DNA from 2 places in the Pseudomonas corrugata genome. Region 1 is predicted to be linked to the other one. Evidence: riboswitches for the same ligand, from Rfam matches in the RefSeq annotation. Region 1 holds a riboswitch; the other holds the start of a gene.
The links. Region 1 has a riboswitch for cobalamin ahead of cobO (cob(I)yrinic acid a,c-diamide adenosyltransferase). Riboswitches for the same ligand answer to the same signal wherever they lie in the genome.

Region 1 (15,709 bases):
ATATTGAACAGGCGGCCCTGATAGTGGCGCACGAAGCCGGCGCTGAGGATGCGCATGAAGCCGGCCAGGACCACCAGTTGCGGATTGAAGGCGTCGATCTGTTCGATCAGCGCGGCGTCGAAGGCTTCGCGGTCATCGAACGCCTTGTGGTCCAGGACGCGGGTTTCGATGCCCGCGTCCGTGGCGCGTTGCAAGCCGTAGGCATCGGCGCGGTTGGAAATCACTGCGCGGATACGGACCGGGCTGTCGCCGGTCCGCGTGCTGTCGATCAGCGCCTGCAAGTTACTGCCGGTGCCGGACAGTAGCACCACGACGTCACAGGTTGCAGGCATGTTTTCCTGCATCAGTGAGCCTTGAGGTTTTTCAGTTCGACCTGGGCAGCGCCTTCGGCCGCGGTTGCGATCTGGCCGATGACCCAAGGCTGTTCGCCCGCTTCACGCAGCACGTTCAAGGCGGTCTCGACGTGCTCCTGAGCCACGCAGATCACCATGCCCACGCCGCAGTTCAATACGCGGTGCATTTCGGTTTCGTCGACGTTGCCTTGCTCTTGCAGCCAGTCGAACACCGCCGGGCGGGTCCAGCTTGCCACGTCGACCACCGCCTGGGCGCCTTTCGGCAGGACGCGCGGGATGTTGTCCAGCAGGCCGCCGCCGGTGATGTGGGCCATGGCCTTGACGGCGCCGGTGTCCTTGATCAGCTTGAGCAGCGGCTTGACGTAGATGCGGGTCGGGGCCATCAGCAGGTCGGTGAGGGGCTTGCCGTCGAGCTGGATGTTTTCGATGTCGGCGCCGGACACTTCGATGATCTTGCGGATCAGCGAGTAGCCGTTGGAGTGCGGGCCGGAGGACGGCAGGGCGAGCAGGGCATCGCCGGTGGCGACTTTCGAGCCATCGATGATCTCGGCCTTTTCCACGACGCCGACGCAGAAGCCGGCCAGGTCGTAGTCTTCGCCTTCGTACATGCCTGGCATCTCAGCGGTTTCGCCGCCGACCAGGGAGCAGCCGGACAGTTCGCAGCCGGCACCGATGCCGGTCACGACCTGGGCGGCGGTGTCGACGTTCAGCTTGCCGGTGGCGTAGTAGTCGAGGAAGAACAACGGCTCGGCACCGCAGACCACCAGGTCGTTCACGCACATGGCCACCAGGTCGATGCCGATGCTGTCGTGTTTGTTCAGGTTCAGCGCCAGGCGCAGCTTGGTGCCTACGCCGTCGGTGCCCGAGACCAGCACCGGTTGCTTGTAGCCGGCCGGGATCTCGCAGAGGGCGCCGAAACCGCCCAGGCCGCCCATGACTTCCGGGCGCGCAGTGCGCTTGGCGACGCTCTTGATGCGTTCGACCAATGCTTCACCGGCGTCGATGTCTACACCGGCGTCCTTGTAGCTCAGGGAGGGTTGCTTGCTCATGATCCAGGCCTTTAGGGGGGATTTCTGGGTAACGACCGATCGCCGGGGCCATTGAATAACCGTTGTACGAATTATTCCGGGTGCCCGGCCATTGCCGGTCTGCGAAGGCGCGCGATTTTATCAGGCTTGTGGGGCAGCGGCCATCCTCGCGCCGACGGGCAGGGACATATCCGAGGAAAAAAACCGATATTTCTTCTGTTGGTGCTGCGCGGTGCGCCTGTATAAGGTGTAGCGGTAACCGGCTATGGTTATGCGGTGCGAAACTTCCATCGGGTGTGTGAATGTTTTGCCAGGTGCTGTGGTCACAGCCATGCCCAGTTTTCTTCACACGGCTTGTTCCAGCCGTTTATGTCCGGGAATCTTCCATGCGTCTGTTCAAATTCTTATCCATAGGCTGCTTGTCGCTGATCAGCCTGGCGAGTCATGCCGAAACCCTGAATGGCCTCTATCAAGTGCTCGAACCGGTGAGCAACCAGACGCCGGAAGAGCGTAACCAGGCGACACTGCGCGCATTGGATACACTGGTGCTGCGTCTGACCGGCGACGCCAAGGCCGCACAGAACCCGGGGTTGGCGGCGATCCGCAAGGACCCGCAGCAGATCATTCTTCAATATGGCTACGACGCCGGTCCTCCGGAAAGCCTCAAGGTCGACTTCGATCCGGCGAGCACCGACCGGGCCTTGCGCTCGGCAGGGCTGTCGCTGTGGGGCGTGAACCGACCATCGATCCTGGGCTGGTGGCTCAACGACTCGGCCGAAGGCTCCAGCCTGGTGGGCGATGGTCAGTCCAGCGCCACGCCGCTGCGCCGTGCCGCCCAGCACCGGGGCCTGGCGCTGCACTTGCCGCTGGCGGACTTGAGCGAACAGATCGTTGCCACCGCGCCGAACCTGGAAGGCAGTGATCCGGCGCCGTTGCACGATGCCTCGGAGCGATACGCGGCGGATGCCTTGCTGGCGGTCCACGCCAAGGAAGAGGGCAGCCAGTGGCGCGGGACCTGGCGTCTGTGGCTGGGCGACCAGCGCGAGCAGGGCACGGCTCAGGGTGCCGATCAGGCTGCGCTGGCTGATGCGGTGATGCTGGCGGTAAGTCAGCGCCTGGCGCCGCGCTTCGTGGCCAAGCCGGGCGTGGCTACCGAGCAGTTGCTGGAAGTGCAAGGTATGAATCTCGAGCGTTATGCCGCCCTTGGGCGCTTGCTCGAGCCGTTCGGTGGGCAGGTGCAGCGGGTCGAAGGTGACCGGATCGTCTATCGGGTCAACGGCAGCGCGGAGCAACTGAAGGCGCAACTGGCCCTGGAGAAACTGCAGGAAATTCCCGCCGGTGAAGCGGTCGCTCCGGTGCCTGCGATGCCGCCGGCCGTCGATGGAGTGGCCCCGGCAGCACCGGCGCCTGCGCCGACGGCCAGTCTGCGCTTCCGCTGGTAGTTTTTCTTTCTTTATATAGCTGGGAGTGGTTCATGGGCGATACGCGGCGTTGGTTCTGGTTGGGCGGGGTTGCCCTGCTGTTCGCGTTTATCTATCTGCTGCATCCGATTCTGACGCCGTTCCTGGTTGCGCTGCTGCTGGCTTATCTGTTTGACCCGGTGGTGGATCGCCTTGAAAAGCTCGGCCTGTCGAGAACCTGGGGCGTGGTGGCGGTATTTACCCTGTTCACTTTGATTGTCAGCGCCCTGTTGCTGGTGTTGATACCGATGCTCGCCAAACAGTTGCTGCGTCTCTACGAGTTGGCACCGCAGATGCTCGACTGGTTGCAGCACACGGCGGTGCCGTGGGTGCAATCGAAACTGGGCTTGGCTGACGGTTTCTGGAAGTTCGACAAGGTCAAGGCGGCCATCAGCGCGCACATGGGTCAGACCACCGACATTGTCGGCATCGTGCTGAGCCGGGCCACCGCCTCGGGCCTGGCGTTGATCGGTTGGCTGGCCAACCTGGTGCTGATTCCGGTCGTGAGTTTCTACCTGCTGCGGGACTGGGATTTGATGATGGCCAAGATCCGCAGCCTGCTGCCCCGTCACCGGGAAGATCGCATCGTGACCCTGGCCGGTGAGTGCCACGAAGTGCTCGGTGCCTTTGTGCGCGGGCAGTTGCTGGTGATGGTGGCGCTGGGCTTCATCTATGCGGCGGGGTTGATGCTGGTAGGGCTGGAGCTGGGGCTCTTGATCGGCATGATCGCCGGGTTGGCCGCCATCGTTCCGTACATGGGGTTCGTGATCGGGATAGGCGCGGCGTTGATCGCAGGGCTGTTTCAGTTTGGCGGTGATCTCTACCCCATGGTCGGCATCGTGGCGGTATTCATGGTCGGCCAGGCCCTGGAGGGCATGGTGCTGACGCCGTTACTGGTGGGGGATCGCATCGGCCTGCATCCGGTTGCGGTGATCTTCGCGATCCTGGCGGGCGGCGAGTTGTTCGGCTTCACCGGGATCCTGGTGGCGCTGCCGGTCGCGGCGGTGATCATGGTGCTGGTGCGTCATGTACATGATCTGTACAAGGATTCGGATATCTACAGCGGCGTCGAAGACCCCGAGCTGTAGGAGGCAGCAGCGTGATGCGTGCCCTGGCGCCAGGGAAATGGTCGTTCCGCCGTCCTGACACTGCAAACCTTTGATTTTGCTCGTGGTCCGGCGCATTGTGCGGTCCGCGTCACGGGTATAGACTTTGCAAACTTTACACAGAGGCCACTCACGGTTCCTTTGGAGCTGTCCAGCCAGCATGAAACCGATTCAGCTGCCCTTAGGTGTGCGTCTGCGTGACGACGCCACCTTCATCAACTACTACCCAGGCGCCAACGCCGCTGCACTCGGCTATGTCGAGCGGCTTTGCGAAGCCGACGCCGGCTGGACCGAAAGCCTGATCTATCTCTGGGGCAAGGACGGGGTAGGGCGCACGCATCTGTTGCAGGCGGCTTGCCTGCGGTTCGAGCAACTGGGCGAGCCGGCGGTGTACCTGCCACTGGCTGAGTTGCTGGATCGCGGGGTCGAGATCCTCGACAACCTCGAGCAGTACGAGCTGGTCTGTCTGGACGACCTCCAGGCCGTGGCCGGCAAGGCCGATTGGGAAGAGGCGCTGTTCCATCTGTTCAATCGGCTGCGCGACAGCGGTCGGCGTTTGCTGATCGCCGCGTCGACGTCACCACGGGAACTGCCGGTGAAGCTGGCGGATCTCAAGTCCCGCCTTACCCTGGCGCTGATCTTCCAGATGCGTCCGCTCTCCGACGAGGACAAGCTCCGTGCCTTGCAGCTGCGTGCTTCCCGCCGTGGCCTGCACCTGACCGACGAAGTCGGGCATTTCATCCTCACCCGTGGCACCCGCAGCATGAGTGCGCTGTTCGAATTGCTCGAACGCCTCGACCAGGCTTCCCTTCAGGCCCAGCGCAAGCTGACTATTCCTTTTTTGAAAGAAACCTTGGGCTGGTAAGCGGCGCGGTGAACTCGGTGGCAAGGGCATTTATCTGTGGTGAGGGGATAAATCCCCTCACCACAAGGGTGTGTGCAGCTTTGTAACCGGCAGCCTCTAAGGCTACTCCAGGCATGGCAAAACCTGCGGTCCTGCTGGGCGGCAGGCCACATGACTTTCAAAATGGGCTTAAGCGCTTAGATGTAAACGTGAAACCGAGAAGTCACATTTGCATCGATTGAATTTGCAAATGAAGTCGATAGAAGGCATAGTCTCGCCATCTTTACTACTTCAGCCACGGTCGTGCCCATGCTCAATCGCTTCGCACCCCTCGTGCCTCTCGCACTCGTTACCCTACTGTTCGGTTGCGCCGCCCACTCTCCAGTGTCGCAGCAAGCGCAACAACCACAGGTCAAGAGCTCCGTTACCGCCCAGTCTTCTTCCATGGCGTTCCAGGAAGAAATGGCAGACGACAAAGAACTGGCAGCCTTCGCTGGCAGCAAGCCCTATCAGCTTCCGGTGCTGGCCGACAGCATCCTGGAACGTGGCATGTCCCTGATCGGTACCCGCTACCGTTTCGGCGGTACTTCAGAAGCCGGCTTCGATTGCAGCGGTTTCATCGGTTATCTGTTCCGTGAGGAGGCCGGCATGAACCTGCCGCGTTCCACACGTGAAATGATCAACGTGAATGCGCCTCTGGTAGCTCGCAACCAGCTGGAGCCCGGTGACCTGCTGTTCTTCAACACCAGCGGGCGTCGTGGTCGCGTCAGTCATGCCGGTATCTACCTGGGCGACAACCAGTTCATTCATTCCAGCAGCCGCCGCAGCGGTGGCGTGCGGATCGACAGCCTGGGTGACACCTACTGGAACAAGACCTTCATCGAAGCCAAGCGCGCCCTTGCCATGGCACCGACCGTGGTCACCGCTCGCAAGTAAGCGCACAGTTTGTAAGGCAAACTTAAAGTCTTACTTGAAGTTTGCCTCATAGCCGCTAGAATCCTTGATCATTGATTGATGGCAATCCGCCTGCGTACTTCGCGGGCGGATCTGTTTTCATGTCCACGGCAGAAAAGCCGCATCCAGATCAGGATTGTTCTGCATATGTCGACGTCGGCCCGCCTCGCTCTCATCTGCCTTGCCGCACTGCTCAGCGCGTGCGCAAGTCAAACTCCACACCCCGCGCCCGTTCGGGCTCCAGTGGTCTTCGCACCTGCGCAACCCTTGCCTCCGGCCGCCGAAGATGTGCTTTTCCGTGCGCTTGGCCTGGTCGGGACGCCCTACCGCTGGGGCGGCAATACGCCGGATTCGGGCTTCGATTGCAGTGGCCTGATTGGTTACGTATACCGCGATGCCGCCGGTATTTCCCTGCCACGCTCGACCCGCGAAATGATCGGCATGCGCGCCCCGGATGTCGGCAAGGATGCGTTGCAAAGCGGTGACCTGCTGTTCTTCGCCACCAACGGTGGCTCCCAGGTCAGCCATGCCGGGATCTACGTTGGTGAGGGTCGCTTCGTTCACGCGCCGGCCACCGGCGGTACGGTCAAGCTCGATAGCCTGTCCAAGGCCTATTGGCAGAAAGCCTATCTGAGTGCCAAGCGGGTGCTGCAACCGGAACACCTGGCGCGTTATCCCTGATTCGCGGAGGTTGTAATGACCGCTCGCACCCTCAACCTCGATGATGCCCTTTACCAGTATCTGCTGGACGTTTCCCTGCGGGAGACGCCCTTGCAGCGACGCCTTCGGGATGAGACCCAGGCGCTGCCCATGGCGCGCTGGCAGATAGCACCCGAGCAGGGGCAATTCCTGGCATTGCTGGTGAAGCTCACTGGCGCCCGACGCTTGTTGGAAGTCGGTACGTTCACCGGCTACAGCGCGCTGTGCATGGCCTCGGTCCTGCCGCAGGATGGTTCGTTGATCTGTTGCGATATTCCCGGTGACTACAACGCCGTGGCGCTGCGCTATTGGCGCGAAGCCGGGCTGGCCGAGCGGATCGAGCTGCGCCTGGCGCCGGCACTGGAAACCCTCGACGACCTTGAGCGCCAAGGGCAGGGCGGCACGTTCGACCTGATCTTCATCGATGCTGACAAGGCCAACTACCCGGCTTACCTGGAACGCGCGCTACGGTTGCTGCGCGCAGGTGGGCTGGTGATGTTCGATAACACACTGTGGAGCGGTCGGGTGCTGGAAGCCCAGCCCCAGAGCGAAGACACCCGCGCCATCCAGGCCCTGAACCGCGCCTTGAAGGATGACCGGCGGGTAGATTTGTCGCTGTTGCCGTTGGGAGATGGGCTGACCTTGTGTCGTAAGCTTTAATTATGATTTCTGGTCGGATGATGTTGTGGCGAGGGGATTTATCCCCGCTGGGGAGCGAAGCAGCCCTATATCCTGAGACCTCGGTGTGTCAGACAGATTGAGTTGACTGGTTTGGGGCTGCTGCGCAGCCCAGCGGGGATAAATCCCCTCGCCACAGAGTTGTCCGCAGGTCATCGGTGGTTCATTTACCCGACACCCGCCATACCTTGTTCCCCACATCATCGGCCACCAGCAACCCGCCCTGCTTGTCGATCACCACGCCTACCGGTCGGCCCTGGGCTTTTTCATCTGCGTTCAGGAAACCGGTCAGCACATCCACGGGTTTTCCTGCCGGTTTGCCGCTGTTGAAGGGTACGAAAATCACTTTGTAGCCACTGTGGGGCTTACGGTTCCAGGAACCATGCTGGCCAATGAATGCGCCTTCGGTGAAGGGCGCAGGCAGGGCATTGCCTTCGGCGAAAGTCAGGCCCAGTGAGGCTGTGTGTGGGCCGACCGCGTAGTCTGGGGCGATGGCTTTCGCCACCAGTGCCGGGTTCTGTGGCTCGACCCGCACGTCAACATGCTGACCGTAATAGCTGTAGGGCCACCCATAAAAGGCGCCGTCCTTGACCGAGGTGATGTAGTCCGGCACCAGGTCGCTGCCGATCTCATCCCGCTCGTTCACTGCGGTCCACAAGGCACCGCTGCGCGGTTCCCAGGCCAGGCCGTTAGGGTTGCGCAGGCCGGAAGCGAAAATGCGGTGATTGCCGGTGGCGCGGTCCACTTCCCAGATCGCCGCGCGGCCTTCCTCCGCCTCCATGCCATTTTCCGCGACGTTGCTGTTCGAGCCGGTGGTGACGTAAAGCTTGCTGCCGTCACGGCTGGCGATCACGTTCTTGGTCCAGTGGTGATTGATGGTGCCACCTGGCAGATCGATGACCTTGGTCGGCTGCGCTTTGATTTGCGTGTCGCCGTCCTTGTAGGGGAAACGGATCAACTGGTCGGTGTCGGCCACATACAGGTCATTGCCAACCAATGTCATGCCGAATGGCGAATTGAGGTTTTCCAGGAATACCGTGCGGGTTTCGGCGATGCCATCGTGATCGGCATCACGCAACAACGTAATGCGATTGGGGCTGGGGACGCCGGCGCCGGCGCGCCCCATGACTTTTTTCATCACCCAGCCACGGATGCCCTTGGCATCGTCCGGTTTGGGCGGGGCATTGGTTTCCGCCACCAGCACGTCGCCATTGGGCAGCACGTAGAGCCAGCGTGGGTGGTCCAGGCCTTCGGCGAACGCCACCACTTTCAGGCCTTCGGCCGCGGTTGGTTTGGCGCCCTGGGGCCACCCGACGGCTTCGGCGATATTGACGGTAGGGACCAGGGTCTTGTTCGGTTCGGGCAGTTTTGGCGATGGGCCGGTGCCGTCGGAGACTTGCAGTGTGGAAGACTCGCCACAAGCGACAAGCCCTGCGGCGAGGGCGATGATCAGAAGGTGCGGTGGCTTGAGCATGCTGGCTTCCCTATGAATGCATGTGGTTATTCATAGAGAAGCATATACCGGCGATGGTTCAACCGGTCAGCCGTGAGCCTGCTTGAACAGCACGGCGATGCCCGGATGGTAGTGACCGGCCTCGTTGCGCAACTTGCGATAGTTGTAAGGGAAGTACCAGGCCACGGCGCAGGTGTTCTCCTTTTGCAAGTCATCGATCATATCCTGCAGTTCTTCAGGTGTAGCGCTTTGCTGGGCTTTTTGCGGGGCGACGAACAGGCAGCCCAGCTTCAGGTCAGTGGCGTAGCTGATGCGCTTGGCATCGCTGGTGACATCCTGCAGGGGTTGGGTCAGGTTGAGGCTCTTGACCTTCGGCCAGCGTTGGGTGGCCTGGATGAACGCTCGATCCTCGGCGCCGGCAATGAACAGGTCGGCAGTGACATTGCGTTCACCTTCTTCATTCTGCTTACGGGTCGCGGTGTTCTGCAGCGTGATCATCTCGGCCATCCAGGCGGCGGCCGAGAGCAGCCCGAGGTTGGCCTTTTCATCGAACCAGTAAGGCGTATCGTTATCGCCGCGCACGGCGTTGTAACGGTCGATACAGTCAAACCAGCGTTCCAGCACCGGGCGCAGGAATTCCAGCCTTGGATTGCTGATGATCATGCCTTGCATGTTTTTGCCCTCTTGTTTTTGTGATATCGGGTCGTAATGCCTATTTGATATCACTTGCCGCAGCGTGACACAAGATTGGCGTCACTTTATTGATCCAGGCCCATAATCAATGCTGGGCCCACGGCGGCTTTAATTGACGCTCCACCCCCAACCCTCTAACCTTCGCGACTTGTTTCAGGTGCTCTGTGACCCTGGTCGACAGAGTGAAACAGGGAAGCCGGTGATAACCCGGCGCTGCCCCCGCAACGGTAAATGAGTCAAAGCTGCCAGCAAGCCACTGTGTCTCGACATGGGAAGGCGCGCAGCCCGGCATCACGCCGCTCATGAGCCCGGAGACCGGCCTGATTCATCCAGCGGCATCACGGTGGGCGATGCCAGGCTTGTTGCCGTCTTTTCCTGTGCCCGCCTGCCGTTATCCAGTTCCCAACGGAGGCTTCCCCATGACCGGCTCCCCCAATACAGATGCGTCCGACCGCGACGAGCGTCACCTGGCGCGCATGCTGCGCAAGAAAGCCGTGATCGACGAGCGCATTGCCAATTCCCCGAACGAATGCGGCTTGTTGCTGGTGCTGACCGGCAATGGCAAGGGCAAGAGCAGTTCGGCATTCGGCATGCTGGCCCGAGCCATGGGACATGGGATGCAATGTGGCGTGGTGCAGTTCATCAAGGGCCGCAACAGCACTGGTGAGGAGTTGTTCTTCCGGCGCTTCCCGGAGCAGGTGCGCTTTCATGTCATGGGCGAAGGGTTTACCTGGGAAACCCAGGATCGACAGCGCGACATCGCAGCCGCCGAAGCGGCTTGGGCGGTGTCGCGCCAGTTGCTGAGCGACCCGTCCATTGGCCTGGTGGTGCTCGACGAACTGAACATTGCCCTCAAGCACGGTTACCTCGATCTCGATCAGGTCCTGAGCGATCTGCAGGCGCGTCCCCCCATGCAGCATGTCGTGGTGACCGGTCGCGGCGCCAAGCCGGAAATGATCGAGCTGGCGGACACCGTCACCGAAATGGGCATGATCAAGCACGCCTTCCAGGCCGGCATCAAGGCACAGAAAGGCGTCGAACTGTGAGTGACGCTTCGTTTCCGGACCGCCAATGCCCGGCGGTGCTGATTGCCGCCCCGGCGTCGGGGCAAGGCAAGACTACGGTCACCGCCGCCCTGGCCCGGTTGCATCGCAACCAGGGACGCAAGGTGCGCGTATTCAAATGCGGCCCTGATTTCCTCGACCCGATGATTCTGGAGCGTGCCAGCGGCGCACCGGTCTATCAATTGGACATGTGGATGGTCGGCGAGCAGGAAAGCCGACGGCTGTTGTGGGAAGCCGCCGCCGAAGCGGACCTGATCCTGATCGAAGGGGTGATGGGGCTGTTCGACGGCACGCCGTCCAGTGCCGACCTGGCGCGGCATTTCGGCGTTCCGGTGCTGGCGGTGATCGACGGCACGGCCATGGCCCAGACCTTTGGTGCCCTGGCCCTCGGGCTGGCGCGCTATCAGCCGGACCTGCCCTTCGCCGGCGTGCTGGCCAACCGTGTCGGCACCGTGCGCCATGCGCAATTGCTCGAAGGCAGCCTCACAGAAGGCTTGCGCTGGTACGGCGCGCTGTCCCGGGAAACCGGAATCGAACTGCCGAGTCGTCACCTCGGGCTGGTCCAGGCCAGCGAGCTGAATGACCTGGACCTGCGCCTCGACGCCGCAGCCGAAGCCTTGGCCAGCAGTTGCGAAGTGACGCTCCCGCCGGCGGTTACGTTCGCCGCCCCCGAGGTGATTGCCGCGCAGCCGTGGCTCGACGGGGTCCGCATTGCTGTGGCCCGGGACGAAGCGTTTGCCTTCACCTATGGCGCGAGCCTCGATCTGCTACGAGCTATGGGCGCGCAGTTGCGCTTTTTTTCACCCATCCACGATCGCGAGCTGCCCGAGGCGGACAGCCTGTACCTGCCTGGCGGTTATCCTGAGCTGCATCACCTTGCCCTGGCGCAGAACGCGCCGATGCTGACGGCGATCCGTGCTCACCACAACGCCGGCAAACCGTTGTTGGCGGAGTGCGGCGGCATGCTGTATCTGCTGGACTCACTGACCGACGTCGAGGGCAATCGCGCCGAGCTGCTCGGCTTGCTCGCCGGTGACGCGCAGATGCAGAAGCGCCTGGCCGCCCTGGCGTTGCAATCGGTGGAATTGCCGGAAGGTAATCTGCGCGGACATACCTACCACCATTCGCTGACCAGCACTGAGCTGGAGCCGATCGCCCGTGGTCATAGCCCTAACGGTGGGCGTGGCGCGGAGGCGGTGTTCCGGCAGGGGCGGATGACGGCCTCCTATGTGCATTTCTATTTTCCGTCGAATCCGAGGGCCATCGCCGCGCTGTTGGCGCCGGACCCTGAAGCCGCTTTCGCAAGCAAGCCCGCTCCCAGGTTGGATGGGTGTTCACAATTCCCTGTGGGAGCGGGCTTGCTCGCGAAGAGGCCATGACTGACAACGCATTTCCTAAGGCCGAACGCGACGCCATCTACCGCGCCATCGCCGAACGCCGCGACATGCGGCATTTCACCGGTGGCACCGTGGAACCGCAGTTGCTGCGCCGTCTGCTGGAAGCCGCTCATCAGGCGCCGAGCGTGGGCCTGATGCAACCTTGGCGGTTCATCCGCATCAGTGATCGCGCCCTGCGGGCCGATATCCGGGCATTGGTGGAGCAGGAGCGCATTCGCACCGCCGAGGCCCTGGGCGAACGCAGCGATGAGTTCATGAAACTCAAGGTCGAAGGCATCAATGACTGCGCCGAAGTGCTGGTGGCGGCGTTGATGGATGACCGCGAGCGACACATCTTCGGCCGTCGGACCTTGCCGGAGATGGACCTCGCCTCGCTGTCCTGCGCGATCCAGAATCTGTGGCTGGCTTCCCGCGCCGAAGGGCTGGGGATGGGCTGGGTTTCGCTGTTCGAGCCCCAGGCCCTGGCCGATCTGCTGGGCCTGCCTGCGGGTGCCAAGCCCCTGGCGGTACTCTGCCTCGGCCCGGTGGAGGGGTTTTATCCGGCACCGATGCTCGCCCTGGAAGGCTGGGCACAACCGCGTTCACTCAATGAACTGCTCTATGAAAACCGTTGGGGAGTGAACCCATGAGTGTCGCGCTGCTCAGTGCCGCCGCCGTAGCGCTGGATGCATTGCTGGGTGAACCTCGGCGTTGGCATCCGCTGGTGGCGTTCGGCCGCTTTGCTGATCGCATCGAGCAACGCTTCAACTCCGGTGGGCGCGGCTGGCGCAGCCACGGGGTCACGGCGTGGGTCATTGCGGTGGTGCCGCTGACCCTGCTCGCCACGGCCCTGTCCTGGGCGCCGCTGGTGGGTTGGCTGGTGGATATCCTGGCGTTGTACTGCGCCCTCGGCCTGCGCAGCCTCGGCGAGCATGTCGAGCCGGTGGCCCGGGCGTTGCGCAGCGGCGATCTGGACGAAGCACGCAAGCGCGTCGGCTATCTGGTCAGCCGCGAAACCCGTGGGCTGGACGAAACCGCCGTCGCCCGCGCGGCCACCGAGTCAGTACTGGAGAACGGCAGCGACGCGGTATTCGCCGCGCTGTTCTGGTTCGCCGTGGCGGGTGCGCCCGGCGTGGTGTTGTATCGCCTGAGCAATACCCTCGACGCCATGTGGGGCTATCGCAACGAACGCTTCGAGCGCTTTGGCTGGGCCGCGGCAAAGATCGACGACGTGCTCAACTACATTCCGGCGCGGCTGGTGGCGTTGACCTACGCGCTGCTGGGAAAAACCCGCCTGGCGCTCCGGTGTTGGCGCAGCCAGGGCCCTACCTGGGACAGCCCCAATGCGGGTCCTGTCATGGCCGCCGGTGCCGGCGCGCTGGGCGTCGAGCTGGGGGGCGCGGCGGTGTATCACGGTGAACTGCACCAGCGCCCGCCACTGGGGGAGGGCGTACCGGCGAGCGCCGATTCCATTGATCGCGGCTGGCAACTGGTGCAGCGCGGCGTATGGTTGTGGTTGCTGATTCTCTGCCTGGGAGCTGAGTTCTATGCTTGAGCACGGCGGGCGCCTGCGCAAGGCCGCCCGGCAATATGGTATTGCCGAGGTGGATTGGCTCGACCTGTCCAGCGGTCTGGCGCCGTGGCCGTTCGACGTCCCGACGATTCCATTGCGGGCCTGGGCGCGCCTGCCTGAAACCGATGACGGGTTGGAACAGGCCGCCTGCATTTATTACGGGGCTGCTCATGTACTGCCGGTGGCCGGTTCGCAGATGGCGATCCAGCTGTTGCCGCGCCTGCGTCGCAGCGGCAAGGTCGGCGTATTGTCGCCCTGTTACGCCGAGCACGCCGAAGCCTGGCGCCGCAGCGGCTACATCGTGCGTGAGGTGCTGGAGTCGGAAGTGGATTTCTTCCTCGACAGTCTCGACGTGCTGGTGGTGGTCAACCCGAACAATCCCACGGGCCTGAGCCTGAGCCCTGAGCGTTTGCTGGATTGGCACGCTCGATTGGCCCAGCGCGGCGGCTGGCTGGTGGTGGACGAAGCCTTCATGGATGTCACTCCGCAACTGAGCCTGGCAGCCCATGCCCATCAGGTGGGGCTCATCGTGTTGCGTTCGTTCGGCAAATTCTTTGGCCTGGCCGGCGTTCGCCTGGGGTTTGTCCTGGCCGAGCAACATTTGCTCAGGTTGCTCGCCGAACAGGTCGGGCCGTGGGCGGTCAGCGGGCCGACCCGGGTCCTGGGCCAAGCTTGTTTACTCGATACCGCCGCTCAGAGCCGTCAGCGACAGCGCTGCGAAGATGCCAGTCAACGCCTGGCGCTGCTGCTGACCCGTCACGGCTTCAAGCCCCAGGGTGGTTGCGCATTGTTCCAGTGGTTGGTCACTGAGTATGCCCAGAGGCTTCACGACTTCATGGCCCATCGGGGCATTCTCCTGCGCTTGTTCACGAACAACAGCAGCCTGCGCTTCGGGTTGCCGGCCGACGATGCCGAATTCCTGCGCCTGGAACAGGCTTTCGAGGCCTACGCCGAGGATTTCCAATGACCACAGTGATGGTGCAAGGCACCACGTCCGATGCCGGTAAAAGTACTCTGGTCACGGCGCTGTGCCGCTGGATCAGGCGTCAGGGCGTGAGTGTGGTGCCGTTCAAACCGCAGAACATGGCCCTCAACAGCGCAGTGACCACCGACGGTGGTGAAATCGGCCGCGCCCAGGCCGTGCAGGCCCAGGCGGCCGGCCTCGAGCCGCATACCGACATGAACCCGGTGCTGCTCAAGCCCAACAGCGACACGGGGGCCCAGGTCATCATCCATGGTCGTGCGGTCACCACTATGAATGCCGTGGCCTATCACGATTACAAGGCCATCGCGATGCAGGCGGTGCTGGCTTCCCATGAGCGGCTGAGCGCAGCGTATCCGGTGGTGATGGTGGAGGGCGCGGGGTCGCCGGCCGAGATCAATCTGCGGGCCGGAGACATCGCCAACATGGGGTTTGCCGAAGCGGTGGACTGCCCCGTGCTGCTGATCGCCGATATCAATCGCGGTGGGGTATTCGCCCATCTGGTGGGCACCCTGGAACTGCTCTCGCCCAGCGAGCAGGCGCGGGTCAAGGGCTTCATCATCAACCGTTTTCGCGGCGACATCGCTTTGCTGCAACCGGGGCTGGACTGGCTGGAAGCCCGCACCGGCAAACCGGTGGTGGGGGTATTGCCCTACGTGATGGACCTGCATCTGGAAGCCGAGGACGGGCTGGACCAGCGCCAAACCGACAAGGCCGAGCAGGTGCTCAAGGTGGTGGTGCCGGTTCTGCCTCGCCTCAGCAATCACACCGATTTCGATCCGTTGCGCCTGCACCCGCAGGTTGACTTGCAATTCATCGGCCCCGGCGAGGCCATTACGCCAGCCGACCTGATCATCCTGCCGGGTTCGAAGAGCGTGCGCAGCGACCTGGCTCATCTGCGGGCCCATGGCTGGGAAGCGGCCATCCAGCGGCATCTGCGCTACGGCGGCAAGCTGCTGGGGATCTGCGGCGGCTTGCAGATGCTCGGCCAACAGGTTCACGATCCGCTGGGACTGGAAGGCGCGCCGGGCTCCAGCGACGGACTGGGGCTCCTGGCGTTCGAAACGACTCTGGAGCACGAGAAGCAGCTGCGCAATGTCCGAGGACGATTGACCCTTGAGAATGCCGAGGTCAGTGGCTACGAGATCCATGCTGGCGTGACCGTCGGCCCGGCGCTGGAACAGCCCTTGGTGCAATTGGATGACGGCCGCTGCGACGGGGCCCGGAGCCTCGACGGACAGATTCTCGGCACCTACCTGCACGGCCTGTTCGAGTCGCCCGAGTCCAGCAGCGCCTTGTTGCGTTGGGCCGGGTTGGCCGATGTGCAAGCGGTGGATTACCACGGCTTGCGCGAGCGGGATATCGAGCGGCTGGCGGATCTGGTGGAGAAGCATCTGGATACAGGGTTGTTGCGTGAACTTTGTGGGATCTAGGGTGGCTGGACTG
Region 2 (15,709 bases), 2.5 Mb from region 1:
GGCGCTGTTTCAGGCCCCTGAGCACGACCTGTACATCACCGATCCGAACTATCGCGGGCAGGCTACGCCATTGCTGGCGATGCCGGGGCAGAACGACGATGTAGGCAGCGTCGTCAGCCTGTGGCTCGACTACCGGGACAAGCGCAACGCCTACGAGGCCCTGCGCCGGGACAATTACGCCGAATTGCCGGCGCCGAGCTGGTCGGCGCTGTGGGCTGGTAACGACAATGCTTTGTTGAGTATTTTCAGGCACTTCGACAGCGCTTCGGTCACCAAGGGGTTGATTGGCGAAGTACCGCAGACGATGTGGTTGTTCGACTTCCCGTTGCTGGAACGTACCTACTACCAGTTGGCGGTGAATTTCGATGTGTTCGGCAACGTGTCCCACCAGGCCCAGACGCGGCTGTACTTCGACCTGATTCGCAATGGCGCAGAACAGAACTTCCTGCGACTGATGCCGGCCGATGCCCGGGAAGGTTACCTCGATGACTGGTACCAGTCCGGCGGCAAATTCAAGATGTGGCTGGATTACGAGAGCATCGACAATGACAAGCCGACTGCCCTCAAGCTTGATGGGCGCGATCCCAAGGGTGATTTCGCCCGGCAATTGCTGCTCCGTTATGGCGAGCTGAATGCGCGCCCCGATCCGATCAACCGTTGCGACGGCGCCTATTGCTCGCGTCCGAACATCGTTCCGGACCTGCAGAACGCCGAGCAGTCTCTCAGTCGGCTGGTGTCGCGACCGGCGGCGGGGCTTCGGGTCATCGACCAGTTGCCGGAAACGACGATGCTGCGCGTCGAAACCGCCGACGGTCATCGCGAGATCTACAGCCTGTTGCGCAACCGTGCCCATAGCAACGTGGCGTTCCTGCTGGGCGAGGAGCTGCGTTACCAACCGGGGCTGGACACGTTGACGGTTTACCCGGGGGTGCTCAGCAGCTACCCGAACTTCATGTTCAATATTCCCGCCGCGCAAGTCCCTGCGTTCGTCGACGCCATGGAGAATGCCCAGGATGAGCAGGCTTTCGAGCGGATTGTCGAGCGTTGGGGGATTCGCCGCAGTCACCCGCAGTTCTGGCACTACTTCCATGACCTGAGCCGTTACATCGAGGAAACCGAGCCCTTGGAGGCCGGCGTGCTGGACATGAATCGCTACCAGAACCTCTGATCGACGTATCCGGCGGCGCCCCCGTGCCGCCGGCTGCTTTCCTGACAAAAATACTGGGACTTTGTCCGGCGCCCTGATTTGGCGTAAACTGCCGGCAAGCCTGCGAGGAGTTTCCATGACCGCCATTACGATTACCGATGCCGCCCACGATTACCTGGCCGACCTGCTGTCCAAGCAGAACACGCCGGGTATCGGGATCCGCATCTTCATCACCCAGCCCGGCACCCAGTACGCAGAGACGTGCATTGCCTACTGCAAGCCGGGGGAAGAAAAACCCGAAGATACCGCGTTGGGGCTCAAGAGCTTTACCGCCTACATCGACTCGTTCAGCGAAGCGTTCCTGGACGATGCAGTGGTCGATTACGCCACCGACCGGATGGGCGGCCAACTGACCATCAAGGCACCGAATGCGAAAGTGCCGATGGTCAACGCCGACAGCCCGATCAACGAGCGCATCAACTATTACCTGCAAACCGAGATCAACCCGGGGCTGGCCAGTCACGGCGGCCAGGTATCGCTGATCGACGTGGTGGAAGACGGCATCGCCGTGCTTCAGTTCGGCGGCGGCTGCCAGGGCTGTGGCCAGGCTGACGTGACCCTGAAGGAAGGCATCGAGCGCACGCTGCTCGAGCGTATCCCGGAACTCAAGGGCGTGCGCGACGTGACCGACCACACGCAGAAAGAAAACGCTTACTACTGATTGTTGCAGCCTGGACTACCGCAATCGCGAGCAGGGCTCGCTCCCACAAGGATTGGGCTGAACGCTGAATTTGCGATCACCCAGAACTCTGTGGGAGCGAGCCCTGCTCGCGATTGCGGCGGTACATTCAACATCATTTCTGCCTGATCCACCGCTATCGCGAGCAGGCTCGCTCCCACAGACAGTGGATATTGAGCGGTCAGGGCCTGTAGAGATGGGCATGCCCGGCGCGGTAGAGCGATGATTCGCTGAACACGTCGTTGCCCAGCACCCGTCCCACCAGAATCAGCGCCGTGCGGCGAAAGCCCTTGGCCTGCACCTTTGCGGCAATGTCGGCCAGCGTCCCCATGACCCAATCCTGATCCGGCCAGGTCGCCCGGTGAATCACGGCAATCGGGCAGTCCGCGCCGTAGTGGGGCAACAACTCTTCGACGATTCTTTCCAGATGATTGACCCCCAGGTGGATCGCCATGGTCGCTGTGTGCTGCGCCAGGCTAGCCAGTTCTTCACCGGCGGGCATCGCGGTCTTGTCCGCGTAGCGGGTAAGAATCAAGCTCTGGGAGACGTCCGGCAAGGTCAGTTCGGCACCCAGCAGGGCGGCGCAGGCTGAGGTCGCGGTCACGCCTGGAATGATTTCGAAGGGGATGCCCAGTTCCCGCAGGCAACGTATCTGCTCGCCGATAGCGCCGTACAGGCTCGGGTCGCCGGAATGCACCCGGGCGACGTCCTGACCGTTGCGATGGGCTGTCTCCATCAGCGCGATGATCTGTTCCAGGTGCAGTTCAGCGCTGTTGATCACCTGTTCGGCGCAATGGCCCTCGAGCACGGCGGCGGGCACCAGGGAGCCGGCATAAATGATCACCGCGCAGCTGCGCACCAGCCGCTGGCCCTTGACGGTGATCAGTTCCGGATCGCCGGGGCCGGCGCCAATGAAGTAGACGGTCATGACCGGTTCCTGAAAAAAGAGGGGAGAGCGATGCCTGAATGAAGATCGCTCATGATCCATGGAGGGCGATTATCGGTTTTTACGACGCGACCGCCAATGCCAGTGTGGCCTGGGCGCACTTCTGGCGAGGAATACGCAAGGTGGCAGCGGTCTGCCCCAGTTGTTCGGCGAGGGCCAGTGCCGCGCTTTCGGCAACGCCGTAGCAACCGGTGCGCTCGAAAGCGATCTGCGAGCGGTGGCTGAGGCGTTCCCGGTAACCCGACAACTGGCCGGCATTGAAGAAGGTCAGCGGCAGGGCCAGTTGCCCCGCCAATGCCAGCAGGCCCGGTTCGTCACACTTGAGATCGATACTGGCCAGGGCCCCCACCGCTTCAAGCGCGATGCCGTGGTTCAGCAATGCCTCATCCAGCAACGCGCGCAACACGCTGGCCGGGCAACCGCGCTGGCAGCCCAGGCCGACCACCAGCACCTGGTCGTTGCTCATGCCTCGTGGTGAGCTTGGCCGTCACGGCGGAACAGCCAGGTACTGATCAGGCCGAGGGCCAGCCAGAACGCGACGTTGGTCAATTGCGAGGCAATCTTGAATTGGCTTTCAAGGGCTTCGGGCGCCAGCATCGAGTGGACTTCCGGCTGCGGTGCGCCGATGACATGGGGCACCAGCAAAGTCGCCACGCCCAGCAGTTTGAGCAGCCAATGCCTGCCGAACGCGATCAGGGCGATGCCCACGGCCGTGGACGCTGCGGTGCCAATCCACCACATCTGTCGTTGAGCCAGGTCGGCCGCGGCAGTGCCGGGCAGTTCCGGCGGCAGGCCAAGGGTCGGCGCGAGGACGAAGGTGGCATAACCGGCCAGGCCCCAGAGCAGGCCTTGGGAGGTGCGGGTAGGTGTACGCAAGGTGTACAGGCCCGCGAGCATCAGGGCGAAACCCACTGCGACCACCAGGTTGCCACCGGTGGTGGACAGCACGCGCTGCCAGCCATCTTCGGGTTCCCAGGCTTCGGCATCGTGGGTATGGGCGACGCCGTCGGCATGCTGATGGGCCTCGACAGGGGCTTCGGCAGCCGGGGCTTTTTCATAGGTCTCGGCCTGCAGGATCAGCGGCGAAACCCATAGGCTTTGCAGGAGGGTCAGCAGCAGGGCGGCCAGCAAACCACTGAACCCGGCGGTTTGCGCGATACGCTTGATCATGTCGGCAGGTCTCAATGGCACGGGAAGGCGGCGCTGTGGCGGGTGTCGTGGGCCGCGTTGTGCACCGCCTCGATGTGGGAGAAACCGGCGAAATAGACCAGGCCAGCCCCCAGGATCGAGGCGAGGATTGCCGCGCTCAGGCGCTGGCTCAGGGCCGTGGTGTTGCTGGCGGTGCGGGCGGTGGTGCTGATGGTCGACATGGCGCTTCCCTCTGTTCTTGTCTTGGCCAGTGGGTAGATCGAGCGCAATGAAACCCCGGGCCAAGGCCCGTCAGGATCCGAACAGCGCCCGCCCACCGCGGGTTTGTTGATGTTTGAGTCATGGGCCGGTCTCCGGGCTCACGAGGGGCAGGGCCTGGGCCTTGCCTGCAAGCGTCACCTTCCCATGCCATCAGGCACAGTGGATCTGACGCTTCGCTCGCTTACCGTTGCGGGGGCAGCACCGGACTGACGTGGCCTTGAAGTAAAGCACACGATTCACCGGTTTCCCGTTTCACCCTGTGAAGGGCACCCGTAACTAGGCGCACAGGAGAGCATAGGGCGGGGTGGGGCGTCAATTGTCAGCAACTGGATCTGATGTGGGAACACCCTACCGTGGGAGCAAAGCTTGCTCGCGATCCAGACGACGCGGTGCTATGGAGCAAACCACGTCATCGTTTGTCGCGGGCAAGCCTTGCTCCCACGGTATGAGTTGTCCTTGAGCCTGCTTGCAGACATTGACCCGCCCGCACACCCTGCGTAGCCTTGCGCCTTCGAGGTTCTTCGGTTTGCGCCGAAGCTAAGAAGGGAACGCGGTCCAAGCCGCGGCTGCCCCCGCAACTGTGAACGGTGACGTTCCTGCCAGGCCACTGTGCATGCAGCACGGGAAGGCGCAGGAATTGCCAGGGCTTTCTATGAAAAGCCGGGACCGGCCCGCCGTCAGCCAGGAGACCTGCCTCGAGACAGATTCTCACTACAACCGGGCGGGGTGATCCGGTGGCGAAATCTTCCGCGCACGCCTGTGCCTGCGGTTGTCGTCCCGTTTGCCCGCCACCTTGCCAAAGGGCATCCGATGAAAACACTGGCCAAACTTCCCGTCACCATCGTTACCGGTTTCCTCGGCTCGGGTAAGACCACGCTGCTGCGACACATGCTCGACAATGCCCAGGGCCGACGTATCGCGGTCATCGTCAACGAGTTCGGCGAGCTGGGCATCGACGGCGAGATCCTCAAGCAGTGCTCCATCGGTTGCACCGAAGAAGAAGCCAGCGGCCGCGTCTATGAGTTGGCCAACGGCTGCCTGTGCTGCACCGTGCAGGAAGAGTTCTTCCCGGTGATGCGCGAGCTGGTGTCCCGGCGCGGCGACCTCGACCATATCCTCATCGAAACCTCCGGTCTGGCCTTGCCCAAGCCGCTGGTCCAGGCCTTCCAGTGGCCGGAGATCCGCAGTGCCTGCACCGTCGATGCGGTGATCACCGTGGTCGACAGTCCGGCCGTGGCCGCCGGCACTTTCGCCGCCTTCCCCGATCAGGTCGATGCCCAGCGCAAGCTCGACCCGAATCTGGACCACGAGTCGCCACTGCATGAACTGTTCGCCGATCAGTTGGCGAGCGCCGACCTGGTGATCCTCAACAAGGCCGACCTGATCAGCCCGGAAGACCTGGCGAAAGTCCGTCTTGAAGTGGCCGAAGAACTGCCACCGGCGGTCAAGGTCATCGAAGCCAGCAACGGTCGCCTGCCGCTGGAAGTGCTGATCGGCCTGGGTGCCGGTTCCGAAGAGCACATCGATAGCCGCCATAGTCATCACGATCACCACCATGACGGCGACGACGATGACCACGATCATGACGCCTTCGACTCCATTTCCATCGAGCTGCCCCAGGCCGACGAAAGCCTGCTGCTGGACGCGCTGACCCAATTGGTGGTCCAGCACGGCGTGCTGCGGGTCAAGGGTTTCGCGGCGATCCCGAACAAGCCGATGCGCCTGTTGATCCAAGGGGTTGGCACGCGTTTCGACAAGCATTTCGACCGGCAGTGGAACGCCGACGAAGCACGGGTAACGCGTCTGGTGTTGATCGGCCAGGCGCTGGATGCCGGGCTGCTTGAAGCGCAACTGCGCGCCGCCCTCAGCGTCTAAGTCATGCACCTGCTCAGGACTCAGCCCGGCGGCTTCGTCTCGGACGACAACATCGCCGACCTGGGGCAAACCCCCGCAGAGCTTGTGATCCTGTGCAGCGGCGATTCCAGCCTGGCGCTGTTGGCCGAAGCGGCGCGGCAGTTGCCGGATGATTACCCACAGTTTCGCCTCGCCAACCCGATGCAGGTGCAGAACCACGCTTCGGTGGATCTTTACGTCGAGGACGTGCTGCGTCACGCCAAGGTCATCCTGTTGTCACTGCACGGCGGTATCGGCTATTGGCGCTACGGCATCGAGCGCTTGATGGAGCTGGCCGGGCGCGGGGTGACGCTGATCCTGGTGCCGGGGGACGACCGTCCGGACCCGGAACTCAGCGACTTGAGCAACGTGCCCGCCGCCGACCGCGACCGGCTCTGGCAGTTTTTGCGCCAGGGTGGGCTAGGCAACGCCCTGGACCTGTTTCACAACCTCGGCAGCCAGTGGTTCGGTCGCGACTACGCCTGGGCTGAACCGCGGACCCTGCCGCGCACGGCCATCTACCATCCGCAGAAAACCAGTGCCAGCCTCGACGACTGGCAAGCCGGCTGGCAGGCCGATCAACCTGTGGCGGCGGTGCTGTTCTACCGTTCTCATCTGCAAGCGGCGAACACGGCGTTCATCGACGTGTTCTGTCAGCGTCTGCAAGTGGCGGGACTCAATCCGTTACCGATTGCGGTAGCGAGCCTCAAGGAGCCTGGTTGCCTGGCGCAGGTCGAAGACTGGCTGGACGCGGTCGAGGCAGGGGTGATCCTCAATACCACCGGGTTTGCCCAGTCGAGCCCGGAAGCGCCGCACTTGCGGCCGTTTCGTCGCAACATCCCGGTGATCCAGGCGATCTGCGCCCAGGACAACGAACCCGGTTGGCGTGCCAGCGAGCAGGGCCTGGGCCCGCGGGACCTGGCGATGCACATCGCCTTGCCGGAGCTGGACGGGCGGATCATCAGCCGCCCCATCAGCTTCAAGGACATGGCCTGGCGCAGCGAGCGCAGTCAGAGTGATGTGGTCTGCTACCGGGCCGTGCCCGAGCGCATGGATTTCGTTGCAGAGCTGGCCCGGCGCTGGACCGAACTGGCGCGCCTGCCCAATGGGCAGAAGCGCGTGGCGTTGATCCTCGCCAACTACCCGACCCGGGATGGACGCATCGGCAACGGTGTCGGTCTGGACACACCGGCGGCGGCGTTGAACATCCTGCGGGCCATGCAGGACGAGGGCTATCCGCTGCCCGCCGAACTGCCTGCCAGTGGCACCGCGCTGATCCAGCAGTTGCTGGGCGGGGTCAGCAACGACCTGGACAGTCTCGACCTGCGGCCGTGTCATCAGAGTCTGGCGCTGGAGGCTTACCAGGCCATGTTCGACACGCTGCCCGAGGCCAATCGCCAGGCGGTGCTGGAGCGCTGGGGCGCGCCCGAGACGGACCCGATGTTCCGCGCCGGTCGTCTGATGATCGCTGGCCTGCGTCTGGGCCTGACGTTTGTCGGCATCCAACCGGCCCGGGGGTATCAGGTCGATCCGAGTGCGGTCTACCACGACCCGGACCTGGTGCCGCCCCATGGCTACCTGGCGTTCTATTTCTGGTTGCGCCATACCTATGGTGCCCATGGCGTGATCCACGTCGGCAAGCATGGCAACCTCGAATGGCTGCCGGGCAAAGGCGTCGGGTTGTCGGAAAGTTGCTGGCCGGATGCGCTGCTGGGACCGCTGCCGAATATCTATCCATTCATCGTCAACGACCCAGGCGAGGGGGCCCAGGCCAAGCGGCGTACCCAGGCAGTGATCATCGATCATCTGATGCCGCCGCTGACCCGCGCCGAAACCTACGGACCGCTGCGTAACCTCGAGTTGCTGGCCGACGAGTATTACGAAGCGCAATTGCTCGACCCGCGACGTGCCCGAGAGCTGCAGCGGGACATCCTGAACCTGGTGCGCGAAACCCATATCGATCGCGAGCTGCAATTGGACGCCGACGCGGACGCGGCGATCTGGCTGCCGCGCCTGGACACCTACCTGTGCGATCTGAAGGAGTCGCAGATCCGCGACGGCCTGCACATTTTTGGCGAATCGCCCGGCGGACGGCTGCGCATCGACACCTTGCTGGCGTTGCTGCGCATCCCCCGGGGCGATGGCAAAGGCGCGCAGTCGAGCCTGTTGCGGGCACTGTCGAAGGCGTTCGGGCTGGGCTTCGATCCGTTGGACTGCGCCTTGGCCGACCCGTGGGCTGGCGACTGTCCCGAGGCGTTGCGGCAGGTCAGCGATGAGCCCTGGCGCACCGCCGGCGATACCCGCGAGCGCCTGGAGCTGTTTGCGGCAAGCTTGATCGAGCAGGCCTTGGAAGGCAGGGTCGAGCAATTGGAAGCGCCGGGTTGGCAGGACGTGAGCAGCATCATCGAGAGTCTGCGGTCCGTCGTGGCCCCGCGCCTGGATGCCTGTGGCCCGGCGGAAATGCGCGGCCTGCTCGATGCCTTGAGCGGACGCTTCGTGCCGGCGGGCCCCAGCGGTGCGCCGAGTCGTGGGCGCCTGGACGTGTTGCCCACCGGACGCAACTTCTTCTCGGTGGACGTACGCAACCTGCCCACCACCACGGCGTGGCGCATCGGTTTCCAGTCGGCGAATCTGATTCTGGAGCGGCACTTGCAGGATCACGGCGATCACCTGCGCCAGCTTGGCCTGTCGGTGTGGGGCACTGCCACCATGCGCACCGGCGGCGATGACATCGCCCAGGCCATGGCGCTGATGGGTGTACGCCCGGTGTGGGCTACGGGCAGCCAACGGGTGGATGATTTCGAGATCCTGCCGCTGAGCCTGCTGGATCGGCCCCGGGTCGATGTGACGCTGCGGGTATCGGGGTTTTTCCGGGACGCCTTTGCCAACCTGATCCGGCTGTTCGATGCGGCGGTGCAGGCCGTCGCCGCGCTCGATGAGCCGCCAGACATGAACCCCCTGGCGGCCAAGGTGCGGAGCGAGCGGGAGGCCCTGCTGGCTTCGGGCGTCGAGCCGGAAACGGCCGCCCGGCAGGCCGGCTGGCGGATCTTCGGCGCCAAGCCCGGAGCCTATGGCGCGGGCGTGCAGGGCGCCATCGACGGTCGCCTGTGGCAGAGTCGCGAAGACCTGGCCGAGGTGTACCTGAACTGGGGCGGCTACGCCTACGGCGGCTCAGATGAAGGCACCGCTGCGCGAGATCAGTTTTCCCGGCGATTGGGCCAGGTGCAAGCGGTGTTGCAGAACCAGGACAACCGCGAGCACGACCTGCTCGATTCCAACGATTACTACCAGTTCCAGGGCGGCATGCTGGCGGCGGTGGAAACCCTCGGTGGTACCGCCGCGGCCAGCTACCACGGCGATCACAGCCAACCGGACTTGCCCCGGATCCGTACCCTCAAGGAAGAGCTCAACCGCGTCATCCGTTCCCGGGCAGCCAATCCGAAGTGGATCGACGGGGTCAAGCGGCACGGCTATAAAGGCGCATTCGAACTGGCGGCAACGGTGGATAACCTGTTTGCTTTCGACGCCACGACACAGCTGATCGACGATCACCAGTACGCCTTGCTGGCCGATGCCTACCTGCTCGACCCGGACACCCGGGACTTCGTCCGTCAACACAACCCCGACGCCTTGCGGGACATGACCGAGCGCATGCTTGAGGCGCAGCAGCGGGGAATGTGGCAGGCGCCGGGGGCGTATCGCGAGGCGCTGGAGAATCTGTTGCTCGACATTGAAGAAGATGGTTGATGTGTACCATCAGCTGGCCATTTGCAGAACCTGTGGCGAGGTCGTCTGTGGGAGCAAGGCTTGCCCGCGATACAGGCGGCGCGGTCCGTCAGAAATCGAGGCGTCTTTTCGCGAGCAAGCTTTGCTCCCACAGTGCGGGGATAAATCCCCCTCGCCACAAGACTCTCTCCAAACCGACTTTACCGACCACCTTTGAGAATCGACCATGACCGACACCCCCCATTTCCCGCTCTCCGCCGTGGTCGGCGCCGATGACCTGAAACTGGCCCTGTGCCTGGCCGCCATCGATCCGAAGATCGGTGGTGTGCTGATCGAAGGTCCCCGGGGCATGGCCAAGTCGACCCTTGCCAGGGGACTGGCGGATCTGCTGGCCAGTGGGCAGTTCGTCACCTTGCCCCTGGGCACCACCGAGGAGCGACTGGTGGGCACCCTCGATCTGGACGCCGCCCTGGGGCAAGGGCGTGCGCAATTCTCTCCCGGTGTGCTGGCCAAGGCCGACGGTGGCGTGTTGTACGTCGATGAAGTGAACCTGTTGCCCGATCACCTGGTGGACCTGCTGCTGGACGTCGCCGCCAGTGGTACCAACCTGATCGAGCGCGATGGCATCTCCCATCGGCATCCGGCGCGTTTCGTGCTGATCGGCACCATGAACCCGGAGGAGGGCGAGTTGCGCCCGCAACTGCTCGACCGGTTTGGCCTGAACGTGGCCCTCGACGGTCATACCGCGCCGACGGAACGCGGACAGATCATTCGGCGACGGTTGGATTTCGACAGTGATCCCGTGGCGTTTTGCGCGCAATGGGCATCGGCCCAGGGCCAACTGCGCGAGCGTTGCCAGAACGCTCGCGAGCGCTTGTCACAGATTCCCCTGGACGATCAGGCCTTGGCGCAGATCACCGAGCGCTGCTTTGCCGCCGGCGTCGATGGCTTGCGCGCGGACCTGGTCTGGTTGCGGGCCGCACGGGCCCATGCGGCCTGGCGCGGGGCGCCGGTTATCGCCGCCGAAGACATCGATGCGGTCGCCGAGTTTGCCTTGCGCCACCGTCGGCGTGGGCACTCAGTCCCGGCACCTTCACCGTCCCAGGCGCCCTCGACTGGCGACCGAGCCGCCGAGCCGAGCGAAGGCCAGGGCCAGTGGGGCGATCTGCCGGCCCAGGCGCTACCGACCGGCGCCCGGCGTGACGTGCCGAGCTGGCCAAAAAAGCCCTAGGCATTCTCCCCCGTTCGGCCGCGGGGGCGAATGCCAGACCCCGTGCCGGGCTGTTGCAGCGGGGGCGTCAAGGCCGCAGCAAAGCGGCGGCCAGCGGCGTGGTGAATTGGCCGGGCACCTTGTTGAACGGTCGTCCGCGTTTGCGTGAAGACTTGCGTTGGCAGGCACGTCATCGCTCGCCCCATGAGCTCTGGCTGGTGATCGTCGATGCGTCGGCCTCGACCCGTCGTTATCGGGCCTTGAGCGATGGCAAGGGCCTGCTGGCGCAGCTGTTCGACGACGCCTACCGGCAGCGCGCCCGGCTGGCGCTGCTGACGGCCAGCGGCAGTGTCCCGAACTGGCAGGTGCAGGGGCTCAAGGCCTCGGCCGGTTTGCGCGACTGGCTCGACGGGCTGGGCGCCGGCGGCGGTACGCCGTTGCTGGCGGCGCTGCAGGAGGCCGGTCATTGGCTGGTCGCCCGGCGCAAGCGCTACCCAGCGGAGCAGCAAAGGGTGTTGCTGATGACGGATGGGCGAGTGAAGGAGGGCTTGCCGCTGTCGCCACTCGATTGCCCCTGCCTGTTGGTCGACATCGAGCGCGGCCCGATCCGCCTGGGCCGGGCCCGGCAGTTGGCGGAGCAGTTGGGGGCGGAGTATCGGCATATTGATGATGGGGTATCTGACTGATATCCGTTGGTTGGATGGGCCCCATCGCGAGCAGGCTCGCTCCCACAGGGAGTTGTGGCGTAGATCAATCATGTATTCACAGCACATCCCATGTGGGAGCGAGCCTGCTCGCGATAGCATCACCTCGGTCCCCGATCTACCCCAGTCGAATCCCTGATCTATGCTGAGGCAACTTCACAGGAGTGAACCATGCGCATACTCGTCACCAACCCCCAGGACGACTTCCGGGTCAAGGCCTATGCCGGTACCAATGGCGTGCTGCTCGCCATGGACCTGGCCGAATCGCGGCGCGAGGGCCTGTTGGGGTTTGCCATCGAGAAGCAGCAGGGCAACAAGCCCTGGTTGTTCCTGTTCAACAGCCTGACGTTCCCCGACAAGGCTCACACCTTCCCCCAGTTCCACGCCACGCCCAGCGACAAGGCGCCGTTGCAGAAATTTCGCTGGGCCGACTATGCCATCAATCCCGGTGTGACCATTCATTACCGTGTGCATCTGGCCTACGGCAGTCCCGACGCACCGCAATTGGGAGAGTCCCTGGAGGTCACGGTCACCAGCGATAACGGACAACCCGCCAACCAGCAAGTGATCTTCAATCGTGCCGTAGCCGCCAGCCAGGCGTTCCAGCGCAAGTTTCCCGAACTGGACGCGTTGATCAGTGCCAACCGGAGCCTGTCCATCGACGACTGGCCCGATGCGCCGCGGCGCTGGCTGGAGAACGGCCTGCTGGGACGCCTGACCGGCTTCATCGACCGGGCATTGGATGCCACCTGGGCCCTGGATGTCGCCATCTACGAGTACGAACTGCCGGTGATCATCGATGCGGTGAATGCCGCTTTCACCCGCGGCGCGCAGGTGCGGGTGCTGTACCACGCCGAGCCGGGCGACGACACCACACTGCGCAACGAGGCCAGCCTGGAAAAACTGCCGCCGGCCAACAAGCGGGGACGGGTGACCCAAGGCATTTTCCACGACAAGTTCATCGTCTTGAGCAAGGTCGATGGCAGCGGTGCGTTGGATCCCGAGGCCGTGCTCTGCGGCAGCACCAATTTCACCGCCAACGGTGTCTACCGCCAGGCCAATGTCGTTCATGTGCTGGACGACCCCCGGGTGAGCGACAGCTATCGCCAGGTGTTCGAGCAGATCTGGGCCGCACCCCGGGACGTCGATGCCACCCGCCAGTGGCTGACCCAGAGCAACCCCATGGACCCGCAGCAACGGTTATTCACCGGGTTCTCGCCGCGCACGGGAGAGGGCGACCTGGACCGCTTCGTCGAGATCATCAATGCCGCCCGCAAGGACCTGCTGTTCGTTACCGCCTTCGTCCTGCCCGACCGGATCCTTGACGCCTTGCTCGGCCAGCCCAACGACGATGTCCTGCGCTACGGCCTGCAAAACACCACCAGCCGCATCACTGGATTCCATGCCGACCGCACCGCCGAATTCGCCGCCACCGCGTTGCTCAACACCGGGCTCGAAGGCTGGCTCAGGGAAAACATGAAAGGCCAGAAGGGCAACCTGCTGGTGCACACCAAAGCCATCGTCACCGACTTCACCAGCGACACGCCAACCATCATCAGTGGCAGCCACAACCTCAGCGCCGCGGCCAGCAGCAATAACGACGAGAACTACCTCATCATTCAGGGCGACACCGACCTGGCCGACCGCTACGGGCTGGAACTGCTGCGTTTCTACGAGCATTACCGCTTTCGTTATTTCGCCAGGAAGCTCGCGCTCAAACAGGTCAAGCCGCTGGCGGTGGATGACAGCTGGAGCGATGACTATTACCGCGACGGGGATCTGCGGATGTTGTCGAGGGTGAGGTTTTGCGGCCGCTAGCGGCAGCGGCAATTATTGCTACAAGCGCAAGTAGTCCCGGCACCGCCGACCCTTGTGGGAGCGAGCCCGCTCGCGAAGACGGCTTCACATTCAGCATCAATTCCAACTGACCCACCGCTATCGCGAGCAAGCCCGCTCCCACAGAGGGCATGCGGCACCGGTTTGGGGCCTTGCTACCCGCGCGTCGTAGCCAACGGTAGCAGTCTCGGGATCACGTCCCAAGTCGTCCACGCCCGGCCGATTTCTCCATCTCCCTGATTCCATTCACTTTCCATTTTCCTCGCCCATGGGCGTCCAGCCTGTGGCACACTTTCTGCTGTCTATTCCGTTGTTACATACTATGTTCCGGTATAGCGGAATAAACTCATCCTGGAGTGCTTGCCATGCATCGCCGACCTTCCTTGTTCAAAGCGTGTGTTTTTCTCTTCGCGGCCACGACGGCTGCCATGGGTGTCGCTCAGGCGGCCGACAGCAAGCTGGACAGCGTGCTGCAACGGGGGAAATTGATCGTGGGCACGGGCAGCACCAACGCGCCGTGGCACTTCCAGGGAGCGGATGGCAAGTTGCAGGGGTTTGATATCGACATCGCACGGATGGTCGCCAAGGGGCTGTTCAACGATCCGACGAAAGTCGAGTTCGTGGTGCAGTCTTCCGATGCGCGGATTCCCAACCTGCTGACCGACAAGGTGGACATGAGCTGCCAGTTCATCACCGTGACCGCCAGCCGTGCCCAGCAAGTGGCCTTTACCTTGCCGTACTACCGCGAAGGCGTGGGCCTGTTGTTGCCGGCCAACAGCAAGTACAAGGAAATCGACGACCTCAAGGCCGCCGGAGACGGCGTCACCGTCGCGGTGTTGCAGAACGTCTACGCCGAAGAGTTGGTGCACCAGGCGCTGCCCAAGGCCAAGGTCGACCAGTACGACAGCGTCGACCTGATGTACCAGGCGGTGAACTCTGGTCGTGCCGACGCGGCAGCCACCGATCAGTCCTCGGTCAAGTACCTGATGGTGCAGAACCCTGGCCGCTATCGCAGCCCGGCGTATGCCTGGAGTCCGCAAACCTATGCCTGCGCGGTCAAGCGCGGCGACCAGGATTGGCTGAACTTCGTCAACACCACCTTGCATGAAGCCATGACCGGCGTGGAATTCCCCACTTACGCCGCATCGTTCAAGCAGTGGTTTGGCGTGGACCTGCCGTCGCCGGCCATCGGTTTCCCCGTTGAGTTCAAATGATCCCGTGAGCCCGGGGCACCCCATGCGGGCGCCCCGTCGAAGGTACTGCCGACCATGAATTATCAGTTGAACTTTGCCGCCGTCTGGCGCGATTTCGACACCTTGCTGGCGGGGCTTGGCCTGGGGCTTTCCCTGGCGCTGGTGTCGATCGCCATCGGTTGCGTGATCGGCCTGGCCATGGCATTCGCGCTGCTCAGCAAGCACCGTGTCTTGCGCGTGCTGGCGTCGGTGTATGTCACGGTGATCCGCAATACGCCGATCCTGGTGCTGATCCTGTTGATCTACTTCGCCTTGCCGAGCCTTGGCATTCGCCTGGACAAGCTGCCGTCGTTCGTCATTACCCTGTCGTTGTACGCCGGGGCCTACCTGACCGAAGTGTTCCGCGGTGGGTTGATGAGCATCCACAAGGGCCAGCGGGAAGCGGGCCTGGCGATTGGCCTGGGCGAGTGGCAAGTGAAAGCCTATGTCACCGTGCCGGTGATGCTGCGCAACGTGCTGCCGGCTTTGTCGAACAACTTCATTTCGCTGTTCAAGGACACGTCCCTGGCGGCGGCGATTGCCGTGCCGGAGCTGACCTATTACGCCCGCAAGATCAACGTGGAGAGCTACCGGGTGATTGAAACCTGGCTGGTGACCACGGCCCTGTATGTCGCGGCCTGTTATCTCATTGCCATGCTGCTGCGGTATTTCGAGCAGCGCCTGGCAATCCGCCGTTAGGAGCGTCCCATGTACGAATCCCCCAGTTGGTTGCATGAGCTTTGGGTTGCCCGGGAGACGCTGTGGGCCGGGTTCCTGACCAGCGTGCAATGTTCGTTGCTGGCGATTTTGCTGGGCACGGTGATTGGCCTGGTTGCCGGTCTGGTGCTGACCTACGGCCGCACCTG

Region 2: it holds a riboswitch for cobalamin, as region 1 does, so the genes downstream of both, QZH45_RS12265 (CbtB domain-containing protein) here and cobO (cob(I)yrinic acid a,c-diamide adenosyltransferase) in region 1, are expected to answer to the same signal.

The regions. Positions count from the first base shown of each region.
Region 1 is NZ_CP130434.1:5,124,922-5,140,630, reverse strand. It holds gene purN (phosphoribosylglycinamide formyltransferase) at 1-332, opposite strand, end outside; gene purM (phosphoribosylformylglycinamidine cyclo-ligase) at 344-1,402, opposite strand; gene QZH45_RS22895 (DUF2066 domain-containing protein) at 1,768-2,823, shown strand; gene QZH45_RS22890 (AI-2E family transporter) at 2,856-3,929, shown strand; gene hda (DnaA regulatory inactivator Hda) at 4,108-4,812, shown strand; gene QZH45_RS22880 (C40 family peptidase) at 5,101-5,727, shown strand; gene QZH45_RS22875 (C40 family peptidase) at 5,893-6,426, shown strand; gene QZH45_RS22870 (class I SAM-dependent methyltransferase) at 6,442-7,104, shown strand; gene QZH45_RS22865 (PQQ-dependent sugar dehydrogenase) at 7,286-8,596, opposite strand; gene QZH45_RS22860 (hypothetical protein) at 8,663-9,247, opposite strand; cobalamin riboswitch at 9,407-9,606, shown strand; gene cobO (cob(I)yrinic acid a,c-diamide adenosyltransferase) at 9,688-10,314, shown strand; gene QZH45_RS22850 (cobyrinate a,c-diamide synthase) at 10,311-11,711, shown strand; gene bluB (5,6-dimethylbenzimidazole synthase) at 11,708-12,358, shown strand; gene cbiB (adenosylcobinamide-phosphate synthase CbiB) at 12,355-13,263, shown strand; gene cobD (threonine-phosphate decarboxylase CobD) at 13,256-14,248, shown strand; gene QZH45_RS22830 (cobyric acid synthase) at 14,245-15,696, shown strand.
Region 2 is NZ_CP130434.1:2,656,943-2,672,651, forward strand. It holds gene QZH45_RS12240 (fatty acid cis/trans isomerase) at 1-1,168, shown strand, start outside; gene nfuA (Fe-S biogenesis protein NfuA) at 1,284-1,868, shown strand; gene cobM (precorrin-4 C(11)-methyltransferase) at 2,068-2,814, opposite strand; gene QZH45_RS12255 (cobalamin biosynthesis protein) at 2,894-3,298, opposite strand; gene QZH45_RS12260 (CbtA family protein) at 3,295-4,002, opposite strand; gene QZH45_RS12265 (CbtB domain-containing protein) at 4,014-4,202, opposite strand; cobalamin riboswitch at 4,309-4,531, opposite strand; cobalamin riboswitch at 4,740-4,954, shown strand; gene cobW (cobalamin biosynthesis protein CobW) at 5,053-6,117, shown strand; gene cobN (cobaltochelatase subunit CobN) at 6,121-9,882, shown strand; gene QZH45_RS12280 (ATP-binding protein) at 10,088-11,092, shown strand; gene QZH45_RS12285 (vWA domain-containing protein) at 11,146-11,757, shown strand; gene QZH45_RS12290 (phospholipase D-like domain-containing protein) at 11,947-13,593, shown strand; gene QZH45_RS12295 (transporter substrate-binding domain-containing protein) at 13,977-14,825, shown strand; gene QZH45_RS12300 (amino acid ABC transporter permease) at 14,880-15,542, shown strand; gene QZH45_RS12305 (amino acid ABC transporter permease) at 15,552-15,709, shown strand, end outside.